3 regions of the Zobellella denitrificans genome follow, and region 3 is predicted to be linked to each of the others. Evidence: predicted binding sites of a transcription regulator. Region 3 holds the regulator's gene; each other region holds the start of a gene.

Region 1 (4,940 bases), 1.6 Mb from region 3:
ATCTTCGCCAACTCCCGCACCCAGCACGGCCAGGGCGTGCAGACGGTGGCGGTGGCCCAGCAGTTCCACCAGGGCACCCTGATGTTCACCAACAACGCCCTGGACATGGCCATCAACGGCAGCGGTTTTTTCGTGATGGCCAACGAGACCGACACCCTGGACCGGACCTATACCCGGGCCGGCGCCTTCAAGCTCAACGACCAGGGCTATGTGGTGAACAGCATGGGCCGCTACCTGCAGGTGTTCGACGCCAATGAAAACGGCACCCCCACGGTGCTGGCGCTCAACGCCACCAAGCCGCTGCGCATTCCCGACAAGACCGGCGAGCCCAGGGCCACCACGGCGGTAAACACCGGCTTTAACCTGCCGAGCAACGCGGGCATCATGGATCCGGCCGATTTCAGCCCGACCGACTCCCGTACCTACAACGCCTCCACCGCCATCACCATCTACGACTCCCTGGGCGAGCCCCACAGCCTGAATATGTACTTCGTGAAGGAAGCGGATGGGCAGTGGCAAAGCTTTACCTATGTGGACGGCAACCTGGTGCAGCAGGGCGGTAACGACTCCGCCCCCATCGAGTTCGACGCCTCCGGCAATATGACGACCCCGGCCGCGCCGGCGACCCTGACCCTGGACAACATCACCTTTGCCAATGGCGCCCAGCCCATCGCCAATATGGAAATCCGCCTGGGCACCGTCAGCCAGTACGCCTCGCCCTTCGAGGTGAACGAGCTGTCCCAGAACGGCTCCACCGTGGGCCGCCTGACCAAGGTGGACGTGGATGCCAACGGCGTGGTGGCCGCCACCTACAGCAATGGCCGCACCGAGAAGCTGGGCATAGTGGCGTTGGCGACCTTCCCCAACGAGCAGGGGCTGATCCCGGACGGCGACAGCCAGTGGCGGCAGTCCCTGTTGTCCGGCGAGGGCGTGGGCGGTCAGCCCAACACCGGCTCCTACGGCCGGCTCAACGGTGCCGCCCTGGAGCAGTCGAACACCAACCTCACCTCCGAACTGGTGGACCTGATCACCGCCCAGCGCAACTTCCAGGCCAACTCCCGGGCGCTGGAGGTGAACAGCACCCTGCAGCAGACCATACTGCAAATCCGTTAACACAAGCCGGAAGCTGGAAGCCAGAAGCTGGAAGAAAACCCCGGAGCCGAAGGGCTCCGGGTTTTTTTCGTTGGTACTTTGACAACATTTCATTTCGCCCTCACGCGGAGCGCGGGAATGAAAAACGACTTGGAGCGCAGACGGCCCGCCTGCATTGCCGCGCAGCGGGAAACTTGCGTGCAACTTTTCTTGCGGGCGAGCCGCCCGCGCCCACAGCTTTTCAGCTGGCATTTTTTTTGCATTAAAACCGCCATCACCGATCGGCACACGCAACGGAGCTGAAATGGATCACCTGCTTTATATCGCCATGTCCGGCGCCAAGGAAAACCTGAACAGCGTGGCCCTGCGCGCCAACAACCTGGCCAACGCCAACACCACCGGCTTTCGGGCCGATCTGGAGCAGGCCAGGTCCATGCAGGCCTTTGGCGAAGGGCTGCCGACCCGGGTCTTTGCCATGGCGGAAAGACCGGGGCAAGATTTTGCCGCAGGACCCATTCAGACCACTGGTCGGGAACTTGACGTGGCCATCGCCGGCGACGGTTGGTTGGCGGTGGAAGCGAAGGACGGCTCCGAGGCCTATACCCGTTTCGGCAGCCTGCGGGTATCGCCGCAGGGACTGCTGCAGACCAACACCGGCCTGAACGTGCTGGATGACGACGGTGGCCCCATCTTCCTGCCGCTGCCGCTGGAAAAGCTCGAGATCAACAAGGACGGCACCCTCTTTGCCCGCCTGGAAGGCGAGCCGGCCAACGGCGGCGAGGAATTGCAGCGCATCAAGACGGTGCTGCCGGCCCATGACGAGATTGAAAAGGGGCTGGATGGCCTGTTCCGCCGCAAGGACGGCGCCGTGGAGCCGGCCTCGGCCCAGGTGGAGCTGATTGCCGGGGCGCTGGAGGGCAGCAACGTCAACCCCATCGCCGAGATGACCCACCTGATCGACCTGCAACGGCGTTTCGAAACCCAGCTCAAGATGATGAACCACGCCGAAGAGAATGACAAAGCCCATGCCCAGTTGCTGCGCATTGGTTAAAGGAGAACAAGATGAACCCCGCATTGTGGATTAGCAAGACCGGCCTCGACGCCCAGCAGACCAACATTTCCGTCACCTCCAACAACCTGGCCAACGCCAGCACCGTCGGCTTCAAGAAGGGCAGGGCCATCTTCGAGGATCTGCTGTACCAGAACATCCACCAGCCCGGCGGGCGTGCCACCGCCGACACCGATCTGCCCTCCGGCCTGATGCTGGGCGCCGGCTCCAAGGTGGTGGCCACCCAGAAGACCTTTACCCAGGGCAGCGTGCAGACCACCGACAACGCCCTGGACATCATGATCGACGGCCGCGGCTTCTTCGAGGTGCAGCTGCCCGACGGCACCATCGGCTACACCCGCAACGGCCAGTTTGCCCTGAACGACGAGGGGGTCATCGTCACCCCCGGCAACGGTTACCCGCTGCAGCCGGAGATGCAGATCCCGGAAAACGCCCAGAGCATCAGCGTGGCCACCAACGGCGAGGTATCGGTGCAGCTGGCCGGCCAGGCCGAGGCCCAGGTGATAGGCCAGATAGTGGTGACCGATTTCGTCAACCCGGCCGGCCTGCAGCCCAAGGGAGAGAACCTCTACCTGGAAACCCAGTCCAGCGGCGCGCCGCTGCAGGGCATTGCCGGTGCCGACGGCCTGGGCACCCTCAAGCAGGGCATGCTGGAAACGGCCAACGTCAACGTGACCGAGGAGCTGGTCAACCTGATCCAGGCCCAGCGGGTGTACGAGATGAACTCCAAGGTGATTTCCACCGTGGATCAGATGCTGGCCTACGTGAACCAGCAGCTCTAAGGTGAGGAAAGACTGATGCGATTCGTCCTGGCCGCCCTGTTGCCCCTGGTGCTGACGGCATGCGTTTCCACCCCCTATACGCCCAGGCCGGACGATCCGGCCTATGCGCCGGTGATCCCCAGCCAGCAGCAGGAAAGGCTGGAGCCCACCGGGGGCATCTACCAGGATCTTTACGCCAACAACCTCTATTCCGACATCAAGGCGCACCGGGTGGGGGACATTATCACCATCGATCTCACCGAATCGACCCGCGCCCAGAAAAGGGCCACCACCCAGCAGGGCAAGGAGTCCAGCGTCAATATCAACCCGCTCAGCATCGGCGGCCGCCCGGTGACCGTAGGCGGCTACCCGATAGAGGCGGAAATGTCGAGCGGCAACGACTTCAACGGCAATGCCAACACCAACCAGAGCAACAGCCTGCAGGGCAGCATTACCGTCACCGTGGCCCAGGTGCTGGCCAACGGCAACCTGGCGGTGCAGGGGGAAAAATGGCTGATGCTGAACACCGGGGAAGAGTATGTGCGTATCACCGGCATAGTCCGGCCCCAGGATATCGGCTCCGACAACCGGGTGGCGTCGACCCGGGTGGCCGATGCCCGCATCTACTACGGCGGCACCGGCGATTTCGCCAACACCCAGAGCCGCGGCTGGCTGGCCCGCTTCTTCAACAGCCCCTGGTTTCCGTTTTAACAGCAGCTTGAAGCTTGAAGCTGGAAGAAAAACACCGGGCTTGCGGGTCGGGGCTGTAGGGTCGAATTTATTCGACCACCGGATGCCGGCTCGGTATCCGATGCATAGCGCCGAATTGATTCGGCCGATAACATTTTCGTACTCCCTTGGGGTGAACTGATGAAACCATTTACCGCTTTGTTGATGAGCCTGCTGTTGTTGCCGGCCGTGATGCCGCCGGCCCAGGCGGCCCGGATCAAGGACATCAGCTCGGTGGACGGGGTGCGCGCCAACCAGCTGGTGGGCTATGGCCTGGTGGTGGGCCTGCCCGGCACCGGCGAGCGCAACAACGCCTTTGCCCAGCAGACCTTCCGCACCATGCTCAACAACTTCGGCATCACGGTGCCGGAAAACATGAGGCCCAAGATGAACGACGTGGCGGCGGTGGCGGTGCATGCCGAGCTGCCGCCCTTCGCCAAGCCGGGCCAGACCATCGACATCACCGTCTCCGCCATCGGCGAGGCCAAGAGCCTGCGTGGCGGTACCCTGCTGCAGACCTTCCTCAAGGGGGTGGACGGCCGGGTCTACGCCCTGGCCCAGGGCAGCCTGGTGGTGGGCGGCCTGGGGGTGGAAGGGGCGGACGGCTCTTCCGTCATGATCAACACCCCGACCGTGGGCCGCATTCCCGGCGGCGCCATGGTGGAGCGGGAGGTGCCCAGCTCCTTCGCCCGGGGCGACACCATCACCTTTCATCTGCACCGGCCCGACTTTACCACCGCCAAGCGCATGGCCGAGGTGATCAACGATCTGGTGGGCCCCAACGGCGCCCAGGCGCTGGACGCCACCTCGGTGCAGGTATATGCCCCCCGGGATCCGGGCCAGCGGGTGAGCTTCCTGTCCGCCCTGGAAAACCTGACCGTGGAGGTGGCCGACGAAGCCGCCAAGATCGTCATCAACTCCCGTACCGGTACCGTGGTGATCGGCCAGCAGGTGCAGCTGAAGCCGGCGGCCATCACCCACGGCGGCCTTATCATCACCATCTCCGAAAACATGCAGGTGTCCCAGCCCAACCCGCTGGCGGGCGGGGAAACCGTGGTGGTGCCCAATTCCACCATCAACGTGGAGCAGCAGGATGGCCGCATGTTCAAGCTGGACACCGGCACCACCCTGGATGACCTGGTGCGGGCGGTGAACCAGGTGGGCGTGGCCCCCGGGGATCTGGTGGCCATACTGGAGGCCCTGCGCCAGGCCGGCGCCATCCAGGGCGAGCTGGTGATTATCTGACGCCTACGGCGTGAGGGGTAAGGCGTGAGGAGATGAACGACCTT
Region 2 (4,940 bases), 470 kb from region 3:
GTGCCGGTGGCGCCGAGGGTGGCGGGCCAGGTCAGCCGGGTGTGGGTCGAAAACAACCAGCCGGTGGCGGTCGGCGATCTGCTGTTCGAGCTGGACGACAGCGACTACCGGCTGGCGCTGGAGCGGACCGAGCTGGCCCTGGGGCTGGCCGAGACCGAGCTGGCACGGCAGCGGGCCGCGGTGCGGGCGGCCGGATCCCTGCTCGAGCAGCAACGGCTGCAGGCGCAGGAGCTGGAACGGGAAGCGGCACGACTGGGCCGGTTGCGGCGAGACGGTCATCTGTCTATCCAGCAGCTGGAGCAGGCCCAGAACCTGGCGGCCCAGGCCCAGAGCGGGTTGGCGTCCGCCGAGGCCCGGCTGCAGGAGGCCCGGCAGGGCGCGCGGGCGGCCGAGGTCGGGCTGCGCCAGGCGGAAAACGCCCGGGCCCAGGCGCGGCTGGCGCTGTCCCGCACCCGGGTAAGGGCGGAACTGGCGGGGCGCGTCGGCAACCTGCAACTGAAGGAAGGCATCTATGCCCAGGCCGGCGGCCCGCTGCTGGCGCTGGTGTCGGAGCAGGCCTGGGTGACCGCGGATCTGCGCGAGAAGAGCCTGCGCCACGTGGCCACCGGCACCCCGGTGGGCATCGTCTTCGACGCATTGCCGGGTGAGGTGTTCCGGGGCCGTGTCGAGAGCATCGACAGCGGGGTGCGGGAGGGACAGCAGGCGGCCGACGGCCAGCTGGCCCAGCCGGTGAACTCGGATCGTTGGGTGCGGGATGCCCAGCGGTTGCGCATACAGATCGGCCTGGAGGAACCCCTGCCGGCCCTGGCCACCGGCGCCAAGGCCACGGTGCAGCTGTTCCCGGCCAACAACTGGCTGTTCCGTGCCATGGGCCGGATCCAGCTGTGGCTGGCGAGCCAGTTGCGCTATCTCTATTAGGGGGAGGACCATGGAGCTGAGCGGAGACAGGCTGCGCGGCTGCCTGCGCATCGCCTTCGGCAGTGCCGCCGGCATGCTGGTGGCCAAGGTGATGGGCTGGAACTTCGGGGTCTTCTTTACCGTCTACCCCATGCTGTTGCTGGGCATGGTGCCGGTGCTGAACCGCTTTGTGGTGCTGCAGTTCGTCGGTTCGGCCCTGCTGAGTTCGCTGGAGATCATGCTGTTGCCGGGCCTGCTCGGGCACTGGCCGCCGGCCTATACGGCCGTGGTGTTCTGCCTCTTTTTGGGGCGTTTCCTGCTAATGGCCAGGGGGCCGCTGATGCTGTTCGGCGCCTCGGGCTGCGTCAGCCTGAGCATCATGCTGCACTTTGCCAGCTACCGGCAGTTCGATCTGGCGGACATGGCGGCGAGCAACATCGTGGCCGCGCTGCTGTCGGTGGCGCTGGCCTATGTGGCCTACGCTCTGTTGCCCAACCGGGCGCCGCCCCAGCCCAGGGCGCTGCCCGCCAAGAGCGACAATGTCATTCGCCACCAGGCGTTGCTGGGCGCGACGGTGGCGACCCTGAGCTTTGTGGTGTTCCAGAGCCTCGATCTGGTGGACTCCCTCTCGGCCCAGGTGGCGACGGTGCTGATCCTCTTTCCCATGAGCTTCGCCGGGGCGGTGCAGTCCGGCCGCCAGCGCTGCGTCGGCACCCTGCTCGGCTGCGCCCTGGGCATGCTGTTCCAGCTGCTGCTCTACGACCATTACCACAACCTGCTGCTGCTGGGGCTGGCATTCTGGATCTGCGCCATGCTGTTCGCCCGGCTGCACGCCCGGGAGCCGATGCCGGGCGTCGGTTTTGCCGGCCTCACCACCATCGGCATCCTGTTCGGCCAGTACGTGACCCCCGAGCACGATCTTATGTTCAGCGCCCTCTACCGCTTCACTTCCATGACGGTGGCCATCTTGCTGACCCTGTGCTGCATCTATTTGGTGCACAAGCTGCTGAACCTGTTTCCTTCGACCCGGCATGAGATTCTGGGGTAGCCTGGCGTGAGGGGTGAGGGGTGAGGGGTGTTCACGCTTCTCTCCTCACGCCTCACAAAACAAAAAGGCCCGGTTTCCCGGGCCTTTTCACTTCTGGCTTCCAGCTTATCGCTTCAAGCTTAGACGGAGTAGTACAGGTCGAACTCCAGCGGGTGCACGGCCATGTTGATCATCTCGGTCTCTTTACGCTTCAGCTTGATATAAGCGTCGATGAACTCGTCGCTGAACACGCCGCCGCGGGTCAGGAACTCGCGATCCTTGTCCAGGCAGTCCAGGGCCTGATCCAGGGAGGTGGCCACGGTCGGGATCTCGGCGGCTTCTTCGGCCGGCAGATCGTACAGGTCCTTGTCCATGGCATCGCCCGGGTGGATCTTGTTCTGGATGCCGTCCAGGCCGGCCATCAGCAGGGCAGAGAAGGCCAGGTAGGGGTTGGCGGCCGGATCCGGGAAGCGGGTCTCGATACGGCGGGCCTTGGGTGAACCCACCAGCGGGATGCGGATGGACGCGGAGCGGTTGCGGGCGGAGTAGGCCAGCATGACCGGGGCTTCGTAGCCGGGCACCAGACGCTTGTAGGAGTTGGTGGACGGGTTGGTGATGGCGTTCAGGGCACGGGCGTGCTTGATGATACCGCCGATGTAGTACAGGGCCAGTTCTGACAGGCCGCCGTACAGGTCGCCGGCGAACAGGTTTTCACCGTTCTTGGCCAGGGACTGGTGTACGTGCATGCCGGAGCCGTTGTCGCCAACCAGGGGCTTGGGCATGAAGGTGGCGGTCTTGTTGAAGGCGTGGGCCACGTTGTGAACCACGTACTTGTAGATCTGGATCTCGTCGGCCTTCAGGGTCAGGGTGTTGAACTTGCAGGCGATTTCGTTCTGGCCGGCGGTGGCCACCTCGTGGTGGTGCGCTTCGACCACCAGGCCCATCTCTTCCATGATCAGACACATGGCGGAGCGGATGTCCTGGGAGGAGTCAACCGGGGCAACCGGGAAATAACCACCCTTCACGCCCGGACGGTGGGCCTTGTTGCCTTCCTCGTAGTCACGGCCAGAGTTCCACTTGGCTTCTACGTCGTCGATCTTGAAGAAGCTGCCGGACATGTCGGTATGGAAGCGGACGTCGTCGAACATGAAGAATTCGGGCTCGGGACCAACCAGCACGGTGTCGGCGATGCCGGTGGACACCAGGTATTCCTCGGCGCGACGGGCGATGGAGCGCGGGTCGCGGTCGTAGCCCTGCATGGTGGACGGCTCGAGCACGTCACAGCGGATGTTCAGGGTGGCGTCTTCGGTGAAGGGGTCCATCACGGCGGTGGAGGGATCCGGCATCAGCACCATGTCAGACTCGTTGATGGTCTTCCAGCCGCCGATGGAGGAACCATCGAACATCTTGCCGTCTTCAAAGAAATCTTCGTTGATCTGGTTGACCGGAATGCTCACGTGCTGCTCTTTACCTTTGGTATCGGTAAAACGCAGATCGATGAATTTGACATCGTGTTCCTTGATCATGGCCAGTACGTTTTCTGCTGACATGGATTTCGACCTCCAAAAATAATCATCCTAGGGTCTGATGAACAAATTCATCAGTTGCCAAAATATAAAGCGAAAACTGTGCCAGAATGCCAAATGCTTGTCACAGTTGTGTTTTATCCTGCCATGGCAGGGCCATCAGGGGGTGTGTTGCACTGTATTGGTGCACATCCGGATCTTTTTGGTGCATCCTGCCGCCAGCGCCCACCATCATGGTGCATCGGTTGCCCCTTGGGAAGCCACCCGGCAGTAATTTTCAAATCTGCTAGGCAGATCCGGGGTGGCCGAGTAAAATGACCGACCATTTTTTACCCACCCCGGTATTTTTGAGGCAGGAATGTTAGAAAATCTACGTAATATCGCCATCATCGCGCACGTTGACCATGGCAAAACCACCCTGGTGGACAAGCTGCTGCAGCAGTCCGGCACCCTGGAAACCCGTGGTGAAGCCGAAGAGCGGGTCATGGACTCCAATGATCTCGAGCGGGAGCGCGGCATTACCATTCTTGCCAAAAACACCGCCATCCGCTGGACCTCCCCCGAGGGTCAGGAATACCGCATCAACATCGTCGACACCCCCGGACACGCCGATTTCGGTGGTGAGGTAGAGCGGGTGATGTCAATGGTGGACTCGGTGCTGCTGCTGGTGGACGCCCAGGAAGGCCCCATGCCGCAGACCCGCTTCGTGACCCAGAAGGCGTTCGCCCAGGGGCTCAAGCCGATCGTGGTGATCAACAAGGTCGACAAGCCCGGTGCCCGTCCCGACTGGGTGATGGATCAGGTGTTCGACCTGTTCGACAACCTGGGTGCCACCGACGACCAGCTCGACTTCCAGGTGGTCTACGCCTCCGGCCTGAACGGCTGGGCCTCTCTCGACGCCGATACCCCGGCCGAGGACATGACCGCCCTGTTCCAGACCGTCATCGATCAGGTGCCGGCCCCCGACGCGGATCTGGAAGGCCCGCTGCAGATGCAGATCTCCCAGCTCGACTACTCCTCCTATGTGGGCGTCATCGGTATCGGCCGCATCAAGCGCGGCACCGTCAAGGTCAACCAGCAGGTCACCGTGGTGGGTGCCGACGGCAAGACCCGCAACGGCAAGGTCGGCCAGGTAATGGGTTACCTGGGCCTCAAGCGTCATGACGTGACCGAAGGCAACGCCGGCGACATCGTCGCCGTCACCGGCCTGGGCGAACTGAAGATCTCCGACACCATCTGCGCCGCGGGCGCGGTCGAGGCGCTGCCGCCGCTGTCGGTGGACGAGCCCACCGTGACCATGACTTTCCAGGTCAACACCTCGCCCTTCTCCGGCCAGGACGGCAAGTTCGTCACCTCGCGCAACATCCTGGAGCGGCTGAAGCAGGAGCTGGTGCACAACGTGGCACTGCGGGTGGAAGAAACCGGCGATCCCGACAAGTTCCGGGTATCCGGCCGGGGTGAACTGCACCTGGGCATCCTCATCGAGAACA
Region 3 (4,940 bases):
CCTGTGCCGGCGCATCTGCACCAGATCCGGCAGCAGTTCGACGGGCAGGTTGTCGACGCAGTAATAGCCCAGGTCCTCGAGTACCCGCAGGGCCACGGTTTTACCCGAGCCGGAGCGACCGCTGACGATCACCAGTTGCATGGCGCTTGTCCTCAGGCGGAGATCATGATCTGATAGAGTTCGTCATCGCTGCCGGCCTGGCGCAACTGCTTGCATACCTGCTTGTTGCTGAGCTTTTCGGCGATCAATGACAGTGTCTTGAGGTGCTGTTTGCACTCCTGCTCGGGGACCAGCAGGGCAAAAACCAGGCCGACCGGCTGGTTGTCGATGGCATCGAACTCCACCGGCTCGGCGAAAGTGAGTAATACGGCGGTCGCCTTGTTGTCATCGCTGATACGGCCGTGGGGAATGGCGATGCCATTGCCGATGCCGGTGCTGCCCATCTTTTCCCGGGCCAGCAGGCAATCGAACAGCTGCTGGCTGCTGATGTTCAGGTGCTGGGCGGCCAGCTCGCTGATGATTTCCAGGGCACGTTTCTTGCTCGTGCAGGGAACTGCACTGCGGGTGCAGTCCCTGCTCAGTATGTCGGCGACTTCCATGGTTATTTTTGCTTGAGCTTCTCTTTGTGTTTGATGATCTGGCGATCCAGCTTGTCGATCAAGCCGTCGATGGCCGCATACATGTCTTCGTGCTGGGAGTTGGCGAAGACTTCGCCGCCGCTGACGTTCAGCTTGGCTTCGGCGATCTGCTGCAGTTTTTCCACGTTGAGGATGACGTGCGCATTGGTAATGTGGTCGAAGTGACGCTCCAGCTTGGAAAATTTGCTGTTCACATAGTCACGCAGTGAGTCTGTGATTTCCACATGGTGTCCAGTCAGGTTTATTTGCATAACGTCTTCCTTCTTGGTCTGCCTTTAAACCAGGCGTTTACGCTGATTGGAAGGGGGGATGGCCAGTGACTCCCTGTACTTGGCGATGGTCCGCCTGGCCACCTGTATCCCCTGTTCGGCCAGCAACTGGGCGATCTTGCTGTCGCTCAGCGGCTTGGCCGGGTTTTCCGCCCCGACCAGTTTCTTGATCAGGGCGCGAATCGCCGTCGAGGAGCACTCCCCGCCGTCGTCGGTTCCCACGTGGCTGGAGAAAAAATACTTCAGCTCGAACACCCCCCGGGGGGTGTGCAGGAACTTCTGGGTGGTCACCCGCGAGATGGTGGACTCGTGCATTTCCACCGCCTCGGCCACATGGTTCAGCACCATGGGCTTCATGGCTTCCTCGCCATACTCAAAGAATGCCTGTTGTTGCTCGACAATACAATTGGCAACCTTGAGCAGGGTCTCATTTCGGCTTTCCAGGCTCTTGAGAAACCACTTGGCGTCCTGCAGGTGGTTGCGGATGAACTGGCCGTCCTCGCTGTTGCGCGGCTGCCGGGCCATGGCGGCATAGGTCTGGTTGAGGCGGACCTTGGGCATGGCCTCGGGGTTGAGCTCCGCCACCCAGGCACCGTTGCGCTTGGTTACCACCACGTCCGGGATCACGTATTCGGAACTGCTCTGGATGACGGTGTGGCCGGGCCTGGGCTCCAGCTGCTGGATCAGCGCCAGCACCTCCTTGAGTTCCTCCTCCTTGAGCCTGGCCTTGCGCTGCAGGGTGCGGTAGTCCCGGTTGCCGAGCAGATCCATATGCTGGTTGATCACCTCCCGGGCCTGCTGCAGCCAGGGGGTCTCGGGCGGGAACTGCTCCAGCTGGATGCGCAGGCATTCCTGGACGTTGCGGGCCGCCACCCCGATGGGATCGAAGTGCTGGATGCGCTTGAGCACCGCTTCCACCTCGTCCGCCTCGATCTCCAGCTCGTCGCCGGCCACCGCCTCCAGGATATCGGGGACGTCTATGGTGAGGTAACCGGCCTCGTCGATGGCATCGATGATGGCCAGGGCGATGGCTTGGTCGGTATCGCTGAAGGGGGTGAGGCGCATCTGCCACAGCAGGTAGTCCTGCAGGGTTTCGGTGGTCTCGCCCTGGTAGACGGTGTCCTCGGCGCCTTCGGGCAGGCCGCCGCCGGCGCCCGGGGAAGCGGTATAAAGCTCCTCCCAGTTGGTGTCCATGGGCAGGTCATCGGACAGCTGGCTCTGCTCCATGGCGGTGTCGGCGGCCAGCTGTTCTTCGTGGCGGGGCTCGGCCACATCGATGCTTTCCGGCTCATCCTGCTCCAGTAACGGATTGCTCTCCAGGGCTTGCTGGATCTCCTGCTGCAGTTCCAGGCTGGAAAGTTGCAGCAGGCGGATCGCCTGCTGCAACTGGGGCGTCATGGTCAGCTGCTGGCCCAAACGTAACTGAAGAGTTGGCTTCATCTTTTAAAAAAGTCCTTCTATATCGACCGCACTGTCATGATGCGGGGCCTGCTCAGAGGCTGAATTGTTCACCCAGATAGACTTTCTTGACCTGCTCGTCGGCGAGGATCTCGGCCGGGGTGCCGGCGGCGATGCGGTGGCCGTGGCTGACGATATAGGCCCGTTCGCACACATCCAGGGTTTCCCGTACATTGTGATCGGTAATTAGCACGCCGAGGCCCCGATCGCGCAGGTGCAGTATGATTTTCTTGATGTCGATCACCGAAATCGGATCCACCCCGGCGAACGGCTCGTCCAGCAGGATGAAGCGGGGGTCGGCCGCCAGGGCCCGGGCGATCTCCACCCGCCGCCGCTCGCCGCCGGACAGGCTCATCCCCAGGCTGTCGCGGATATGGGTAATATTAAACTCTTCCAGCAATTGCTCCATTTTCTCGCCGCGGCCGGCGGCGTCCAGATCCTTGCGGGTTTCCAGCACCGCCATCAGGTTGTCGGCCACGCTCAGGCGACGAAAGATGGAGGCCTCCTGGGGCAGGTAGCCGATGCCGGCCCGGGCCCGCAGGTGCATGGGCTGGAGGCTGATGTCCTGGTCGTCGATGGTGATGCTGCCCGCGTCCCGCTGCACCAGCCCCACTATCATGTAGAAGGAGGTGGTCTTGCCGGCGCCGTTGGGGCCGAGCAGGCCGACGATCTGACCGGTGTTGACGGTCAGGCTGACGTCGGCGACCACCTGGCGTCCCTTGTAGCTTTTCTGCAGGCCCCGTGCTTTCAGTGTCGCCATGGTTCAGTCCTGGCCCTGCTCGTTCAGGTTCTGCAACTGCTCGGGCAGGAAGATGGTGGTCACCCTGTCCTGGCCACCCTGGCTTTCCGCCTCCATCTGCTCCCGGTCGATGTGGTAGCGGATGCGGTAGCCGGTGACGATGTTGTCGTTCTGGGTAAGCTTGGCATCCTGCAGCAGGGTGATGGTGCGGGCGCGGATGTCGTAGTGGATCTCCCGGGCCTCGGCGTGCACCGGCTGGCCGTTGTCCAGGATCTGCTGGTAGGTGGCCGGGCTGCCCTGGGCGGTCATCGACTGCAGGCCCTGTTCGGTGCGGATCACCACCAGGCGGTCGGCACGCACGTCTATGGTGCCCTGCTTGACCACCACCCGGTCGCTGAAGGTGACCTTGTTCTCGGCCAGTTCCACCAGCTGGCGGCCGGCGTCTATGGTCACCGGCTGGCGGAAGTCCGACTCCCTGGCCTCGGCCAGGCCCAGGCCCAGGGCCAGCAGGCCGCCCATGCTAAGGATTGAAGTAAGTTGCCCGGGTTTCATGCAGTAGTTCCACCGTTTGTTGATCAAGGATGCCCAGCAGGCCCTGGCCCTGGGCCTGGTAGTGCGGGCTGCTCAGCTGGACGTCCCGGTTGGAGCGCAGCTGGTTGTTGATGAAGTCCAGTTCCAGGTATTCGGTGGTCAGGGTTTCCACCAGGGCATCCGGAAGCAGCCCCCGGCCGACCACGTTGCCGACCATCACCGCGTTGTCGCCGGTGTTGATGATGCCTTCATCCCCCTGCAACCGCCACTGGGGCTGGCCGTCGGGCGAATAGAGCAAGATAACAGGTTTTTCCATCAGGGTCATGGACAGCGGGTCGTAGTACTCGGCGTAGTCCGCTTCCAGCCCCCGGTAGGGCAGCCCGAGCCGGTTGTACTGGATGCTGGCCAGCCCCCGGGCCACGAAATCCGGCTGGTAATCCTGTTCGCCGAGCGGGCCCGGGCCCGCGGGTCTGAACCACTGCCAGGCGATCAGGGCGGCGAGGAAGAGGCCGCCGAACAGCCAGCTCTGGCGGCTCATAGGCTCATACCCCTGGCGTTGGCCAGTTCGCCGCGGGATTCCAGGATCAGATCGCAAACTTCGCGCACGGCGCCATGGCCGCCATGGATGCGGGTGACGTAGTCGGCGCCCCGCAGCACCAGGGGATGGGCGTCACAGACCGCCACGCCCAGGCCGCAATCGCGCATCACCGGCAGATCGACCACGTCGTCGCCGATATAGGCCACCTGTTCCGGCGCGAGCTTGAGGGTGTCGAGCAGGGCCTTGTAGCTGTGCATCTTGTCGCCCTGGCCCTGGTAGACGTGGCGCACCCCGAGGGAGGCCATGCGCTCGCTGACGATGCGCGAGTCCCGCCCGGTGATCACCGCCACCTGGATGCCGGCGTTGAGCAGCGCCTTGATGCCGAAGCCGTCCTTGGTGCAGAAGCTCTTGTATTCCTCGCCCTGGTTGCCCAGGTAGATCATGCCGTCGGACAGCACCCCGTCCACGTCGCAGATCAGCAGGCGGATCCCGGCCAGCCGCTGCCAGACGGCGTCGGCGACGGGACCGTAAAGGCTCTGTTGCTCCATCAGATCACCCCCGCCCGTAACAGGTCATGCATGTTGAAGGCACCCACCGGCCGGTTTTCTTCGTCCACCACCAGCAGGCCGCTGATTTTTTTCTCTTCCATCAGTTTGACCGCTTCGGCCGCCAGCATCTGGGCCCTGGCGGTGGTGCAGCGGCGGGTCATGACCTGCTCTATGGTGGTGTGGTGCACATCTATCTTGTGATCCAGGGTGCGGCGCAGG

The links. The regulator sigma-54, encoded in region 3, starts transcription at its own class of promoters, with help from an activator protein. The targets are predictions, from matches to a motif close to TGGCACNGTTTTNGCTT.
Region 1: the regulator sigma-54 is predicted to act here: its motif matches at 1,339-1,355, upstream of AN401_RS04420 (flagellar basal body rod protein FlgF).
Region 2: the regulator sigma-54 is predicted to act here: its motif matches at 3,542-3,558, upstream of glnA (glutamate--ammonia ligase).

The regions. Positions count from the first base shown of each region.
Region 1 is NZ_CP012621.1:920,748-925,687, forward strand. Features, by position in the region: gene flgE (flagellar hook protein FlgE) at 1-1,113, shown strand, start outside; gene AN401_RS04420 (flagellar basal body rod protein FlgF) at 1,397-2,143, shown strand; gene flgG (flagellar basal-body rod protein FlgG) at 2,155-2,943, shown strand; gene flgH (flagellar basal body L-ring protein FlgH) at 2,959-3,633, shown strand; gene AN401_RS04435 (flagellar basal body P-ring protein FlgI) at 3,793-4,896, shown strand.
Region 2 is NZ_CP012621.1:3,990,092-3,995,031, reverse strand. Features, by position in the region: gene AN401_RS18865 (HlyD family secretion protein) at 1-918, shown strand, start outside; gene AN401_RS18860 (DUF2955 domain-containing protein) at 929-1,945, shown strand; gene glnA (glutamate--ammonia ligase) at 2,065-3,474, opposite strand; gene typA (translational GTPase TypA) at 3,809-4,940, shown strand, end outside.
Region 3 is NZ_CP012621.1:3,520,743-3,525,682, reverse strand. Features, by position in the region: gene rapZ (RNase adapter RapZ) at 1-141, opposite strand, end outside; gene ptsN (PTS IIA-like nitrogen regulatory protein PtsN) at 153-599, opposite strand; gene hpf (ribosome hibernation promoting factor) at 602-889, opposite strand; gene AN401_RS16665 (RNA polymerase factor sigma-54) at 914-2,347, opposite strand; gene lptB (LPS export ABC transporter ATP-binding protein) at 2,400-3,125, opposite strand; gene lptA (lipopolysaccharide transport periplasmic protein LptA) at 3,129-3,623, opposite strand; gene lptC (LPS export ABC transporter periplasmic protein LptC) at 3,625-4,173, opposite strand; gene kdsC (3-deoxy-manno-octulosonate-8-phosphatase KdsC) at 4,170-4,724, opposite strand; gene AN401_RS16640 (KpsF/GutQ family sugar-phosphate isomerase) at 4,721-4,940, opposite strand, start outside.